DNA from 2 places in the Exiguobacterium sp. s57 genome. Region 2 is predicted to be linked to the other one. Evidence: predicted binding sites of a transcription regulator. Region 2 holds the regulator's gene; the other holds the start of a gene.
The links. Region 2 encodes Rex, which represses fermentation and respiration genes when NADH is low (regulators of the CRP and FNR family bind a similar motif). Its sites were predicted from a motif close to TTGTGAAATATTTCACAA; they were not measured.
Positions count from the first base shown of each region.

Region 1: the regulator Rex is predicted to act here: its motif matches at 2,061-2,078, upstream of pflB (formate C-acetyltransferase).

Region 1 is NZ_JACSKR010000005.1:135,875-139,043, reverse strand. Features, by position in the region: gene pflB (formate C-acetyltransferase) at 1-1,961, opposite strand, end outside; gene KNO98_RS12425 (hypothetical protein) at 2,335-2,757, shown strand; gene KNO98_RS12420 (DEAD/DEAH box helicase) at 2,811-3,169, shown strand, end outside.
Region 2 is NZ_JACSKR010000006.1:8,518-11,686, reverse strand. Features, by position in the region: gene KNO98_RS12885 (FAD-dependent oxidoreductase) at 1-54, opposite strand, end outside; gene KNO98_RS12880 (YesK family protein) at 244-537, opposite strand; gene tatC (twin-arginine translocase subunit TatC) at 664-1,452, opposite strand; gene KNO98_RS12870 (twin-arginine translocase TatA/TatE family subunit) at 1,456-1,650, opposite strand; gene KNO98_RS12865 (redox-sensing transcriptional repressor Rex) at 1,683-2,339, opposite strand; gene KNO98_RS12860 (ABC-F family ATP-binding cassette domain-containing protein) at 2,490-3,169, shown strand, end outside.

The sequences.
Region 1 (3,169 bases), on a different contig from region 2:
GTGTACGAGATTCCATCCTGTGCGTGCTCAAACGGAAGTTTCGCGACTGATGAAAGTGATGCAGCCGCACCTTTAGTATCTCGTCCATGCATTGGGTTTGCTCCTGGAGCAAACGGTTCACCAGCACGACGACCGTCTGGCGTGTTCCCAGTTTTCTTACCGTAGACGACGTTTGATGTGATCGTGAGTACCGATTGTGTGTGAAGCGCGTCACGGTACGTTTTATGTTTCCGTACTTTTTCCATGAATGACTCGACGAGTTCGACAGCGATCGCATCGACACGGTCATCATTGTTTCCGAATTTCGGGAAGTCTCCTTCTGTTTCGAAGTCGATGATGATTCCTTCTTCGTTACGGACCGGTTTAACGTTCGCGTATTTGATTGCCGAGAGACTGTCGGCCGTTACCGAGAGACCAGCGATTCCACAAGCCATCGTCCGTAAGATTTCTGGATCGTGAAGCGCCATTTCGATTCGTTCATATGCATATTTGTCATGCATGAAGTGAATGACGTTGAGTGTGTTGACGTATAGTTCTGCCAACCAGTCGAGTGTACGGTCGAAATCGGCATATACTTTTTCGTACGTGAGTACATCTTCTGTGTTCATTTCCCAAACCGGGGCAATTTGAGCGCCGTTCTTCTCATCGCGTCCGCCGTTCATGCTATAAAGAAGGGCTTTTGCCATGTTGGCACGCGCACCGAAGAACTGCATTTGTTTCCCGATCTTCATCGGTGATACACAACATGCGATGCCGTAGTCGTCGCCGAATTGTGGCATCATCAAATCATCGTTTTCGTATTGAATGGCCGACGTTTCAATCGACATTTTCGCACAGTATTGTTTAAACCCTTCTGGAAGTTTCGTTGACCAAAGGACAGTCAAGTTCGGTTCCGGAGCTGGTCCAAGGTTTGTGAGTGAATGCAAGAATCGGAACGAGCTCTTCGTGACGTTCGAGCGACCATCTTCACTCATCCCACCGATTGATTCTGTTACCCATGTTGGGTCACCTGAGAATAATTCGTTATAGTCCGGTGTCCGTAAGAATTTGACGATCCGAAGCTTCATGATGAAGTGGTCGACGATTTCTTGGACATCTGATTCAGTCAAACGACCAGACTCGATATCACGCTCTGCGTACACATCAAGGAACGTGGAGACGCGACCGAGTGACATCGCCGCACCATTTTGTTCTTTGATGGCTGCGAGATAGGCCAAGTACACCCATTGATACGCTTCTTGCGTGTTTTCCGCAGGACGACCAAGGTCAAATCCATAAGCCGATCCGAGTTGCTTGAGCTCTTGGAGGGCACGAAGTTGTTCATTCAGCTCTTCCCGCTCGCGGATGTCCGATTCAGATAAGAATCCGCCGCGTTTTGCCAAATCTTTTTTACGTTCTGCCATCAAGAAGTCAATCCCATAGAGAGCGACGCGACGATAGTCCCCGATGATGCGTCCACGACCGTAAGCATCCGGAAGACCTGTGATGATCCCCGACTTACGAGCGGCCCGCATCTCAGGCGTATAGGCATCGAAGACACCTTGGTTATGTGTTTTACGGATTTCTGAGTAAATTTTTGTGATTTCTTCATCTGGTTCGAAACCATATGATTCAAGTGCGGCATCAACCATACGAATACCGCCATTCGGGTGAATCGAACGTTTGAACGGTTCATCCGTTTGAACGCCGACGACTTTTTCTAACTCTTTGTTTAAGTAGCCTGGTCCATGCGACACAATCGTCGATGGTGTGTGTTGATCGACGTCCCAGACGCCTCCACGTTCACGTTCTTCTTTTGTAAGTTCCATCACACGATTCCACAGAACGTTCGTCGCTTCTGTCGGACCTACTAAGAACGTATCGTTCCCTGTGTATTCATGACGGTTCAAACGGATAAACTCACTGACGTTTACTTCATTCGTCCATTGACCAGGTACAAAACCTGACCATGCGGATTTGATTTCGGTTGCCATGTTGATTCACTCCTCATTCTCGAAAGTAACTGCCTGCTATCTATACTTGAAGTGTACGTGAAAACGTGAACAATATGTTTTACATTATTGTGAAACTTGTAACAATCTTATGAACGTGATAAAACAGCCGTTTTTGAAAGCGTTTTACAAACTGTTATATTCCTTACTTCATAAAGTTTGAAACAGATAAATCCCTGTTAGATAGGGTTTCAATTTCATCTGTACTATTTTGATTGTTCTGTGACTAACTATACAGTTTTTAGAGTGATTTAACTCACATCACTCGGTTAGAACTTGAATTTTCGTGTCGTATCAGACACAATGAAGGCAGAACATTGTATAAGAGGAAGGGGTTCTACTTATGACGTACGAACCATTAACAACAAACAATACCTTTCAAGTCGGCGATCGTATCTCATTGAAGGTCGACGAGGCAGGTGAAAAGCGTGACGGATTTATCACAGAATTTGAAGATGGAGGGTTCTGGATTCGCTTTGACGATGACATCGAAAATGAAGATTTTATCGATTATCGCGACCAACTACTCGCTGCACTTGAGTCGCGTCCAATGAATGTCATCACGACACACCCGGAACTGAAACCGTTCGAGCAAATGACGACCGAGTTACAGTATCGTGTCTATCAAGGATTCACGATTGAACAAGTTAAATTGACAGAAGAAGGTGCGGATGCCCACATCCAACTCATTGAGGACGGTCAAACGTTTACACAGACGTTACGTTCTTCAATGGAAGATGGTCAGGAGCATGTTCGCTATATTTGACGAGGGAGCGCTTTCGCTTCCTTTGTTTTTGCCTATAGATAAGGAGACCGATTATGAATTTTACAAAACCTTTTATTAACGAAACGTGGGAACGGATGGGCTTTAACGAGCCGATGCCGGTCCAAAAAGAAGCGTTTCCCCTACTATTAGATGGAAAAGACGTGACAATCGAAGCACCGACGGGAACGGGTAAGACGCTCGCCTATTTACTTCCCGCGATTGAAAAGATTGATCCGTCGAACGATCGTATCCAAGTCGTCATCGTCGCCCCGACTCGTGAACTTGTCATGCAGATTCAACAAGTCGCACAGCGCTTCACTGAAAAAGGCGACGTCCGCATCGGTTCATTCATCGGCGGTGTCGAATTGAAACGCCAAATCGACCGGATCAAGAAAAAGCCGCATTTGATTGT
Region 2 (3,169 bases):
TCCTTTAACAGCTGCTGTTCCTGCGTGTGTACATCCGATGACTGCGATTTTCATATGATTGTCTCTCCTTTAGGTGTTAGGCAAGTTAGCGTTTGTGATAAAAATCACATTCACTTTCTGAACTTAGTGTACTATTTCACAAGAAGGTTTGACAATCCTTTTGCTCACTATTTCACGTAAAAGTGTCTAAAGTTTGAACTCCATGCGTGACAACAAAACCGTCCCGCAACCGGAACGGTTCACTTACGAATTCGTCGTGCGTCGTGCTTTGATCCAGTGATAGATGACGACGCCGATATAGGTGACAAGACCGATCACGTATAAACTGAAGCCGATCATGCTCCAGCCCAGACCATCCCATCCGCGAACAAAGACGAGACCAATCAAGATCAGCGTGTATCCTACCACGAGCAGCATCAACGAAAAGACGAGTCTTCGCTTAAATTTCGACTTCAAAAAGTTCAGCATGGCAATCAATAAAATCGTCGTCAACACACCGATGATGATGATTGCATCCCCGTAGTACTCCCAAATCATCGCTTCTCCCCCTGGCATCCAACTGAGTAGCTTTATTTTATCATGTCAGTCATGTGTTTTCGTGTTGTTGAAAAACGTTCGTTACCAAAAATCAAAAAAGCACCGTCTCCCTGGAAGGAACGATGCTCATTTCTCATTCATCTGTTTCATTAAATCCATCTGTTCTTGCACCATCGCTTCTTTCTCCCGGCGCAGCACCCCTTTATAGGTGATACGTGAAATCGATAAGCTGATCTCATATAGGAAGAAGAGCGGTAGTGACACCATGAGGTGCGACGTCAAGTCCGGTGGTGTGATGAACGCCGCGACCACGAATAGCGCAAAGTACGCGTACTTTCGAATCTTCGATAAGAAGTACGGGGTCACGACACCGATCCGGGTGAGGAACATCGTCACGACCGGTAATTGGAATAATAGACCGAACGGAATTGTCAGCTGCAACAAGAACGTGAAGTAATTATTGGCCCCGATGAGTTGTTCGAGTCCGAGGTCTTGCCCGAGGTCCGTCGAGATATCGAGGACGAGCGGGAACAACCAATAGTAGGCGAACGCAAGACCAATCAAGAACAATCCGAAGATGATCGGGATATAGGCAAGCGTGCCTTTCCGCTCATTCGGATGCAGACCGGGTGCGACAAATGCCCACACTTGATACAGTAGGAATGGGCTCGCCGCAATCAGGCCGATGACGAGCGCCAAGTTCAAGTAAATCATGAGTGGGTCCGCGACCCCAAAGGCGTTCAGTTCGAGCCCACGTTCGATGAGATCTTCTTGCAAGTACGCGAGTACATATTTGACACTCGGCAAAGCCATCAAAAAGAAGGCAAAGACGACAAATGCAGATAGCATCAGTCGTCTCCGCAGCTCTGTCAAGTGATCGGTGAGTTCCCGCTCTTGATCAGGTTGATGATTCATGGCTTACTGCTCTTTCTTTTCGATAGCTTTCTTGTCGTTCTTGTCGTTCTCGTCGTGCTCGTTCATCATGCCGTTCGTTGCATTTTTGAACTCACGAAGCGTCTGCCCGGCCGCGCGACCAAACTCCGGTAATTTCTTCGGTCCGAAGAGAATGAGTGCGATGATGGCGATGACAAATAGACTCACCCCACCTGGCATCCCGACGACGAGTGATGATGCTAGTAATTCCATTATTGATGGACCCCCTCAGCGGTTGGATAGTGTTGCATAAAGTAAATGAGTGACTGCAGCTCAATCGACAAATCGATGTGATGGACGCGAACGGTGTCCGGTACAGTGAGTCGTGCCGGTGTGAAGTTCAAGATACCCTTGATGCCGAATCGCACCAAGTCGTCTGCGACGGGCTGCGCATAGGCAGAAGGTACCGTCAAAATGGCGACGTCGATCTTGTTTTGCTTCATGATCTGTTCCATCTCATCGACGTGATGAATTGGGACGCCTGACATCGTCGTGCCGACTTTTGTCTCGTCTGCGTCGAACCCGACGACGATATGTGTGTTATTGTTTTTAAGGAAGTTATAGTTGACGAATGCCGTCCCAAGGTGACCGACCCCGACCAAGGCGACATTCGTAATCTCGTCCTGATTCAGTGTCTTTCGGAAAAAGTCTAACAGATACTGCACGTTATAGCCATATCCCTTTTTACCGAGCGCACCGAAGTACGAGAAATCACGGCGAATCGTAGCCGAATCGACCTTGACCGCCTCACTCAGTTCTGCTGAAGAGACACGTTGTTTCCCTGACGCATGCAGGCTTTGAATAAATCGATAGTATAGTGGCAACCGTTTGGCTGTCGCTTGTGGAATCTTTGGTTCGTTTTGACTCAACGGAAAGAGCCTCCTTTTTACGACACGTTACAAACGAATCTGAATTTCATACACCTTGATTGTAAACGAATTCACATGACCACTCAACGAATATACCTAAAATCGCTGAAAAATACAGTATACTAAATAGAGAGAAAGGGGTTTTTTCACTTGATCCTACTGCAAGTCAACAACTTATCCAAATCCTTCGGCGTCGAGCCGATTTTAGAAAACGTAAAACTCGAAATCCAGGAAGGTGAACGTGTCGCCCTCGTCGGTCGGAACGGTGCCGGTAAGTCCACACTTTTGAAAGTCATCGCTGGTGAATACAACTATGATTCCGGGGACATCATGAAGCCAAAAGACGTCACCATCGGCTATCTCGCCCAAGACTCAGGACTCGAATCCGACGAGACAATCTGGAACGAGATGCTCACCGTCTTCACGGACTTGATCGAGCAGGAGAAGACGCTCCGTCGCATGGAAGCCGATATGGGATCCGAACGAATCCTAAATGACGCCGCTGCGTACGAACGTCTCCTCTCTTCTTACGATGAAGAGCAGCATACGTTCAAAGAGCGTGGCGGTTACCAGTATGAAGCGACCATCCGCTCGGTCCTCCATGGGATGCGCTTCTATCCGGATGACTTCGAACGTCGCATCGACACGCTATCCGGGGGACAACGGACGCGTCTCGCCTTGGCGAAGATGCTCCTTCAAAGTCCTGACCTGCTCATCTTGGATGAGCCGACGAACCATTTGGACATCGAGACGCTCGCCTGGCTCGAGAAGTACTTGGGCGGCTATAAAGGAGCCGTCCTCATCGTCTCCCACGACCGGTACTTCCTCGA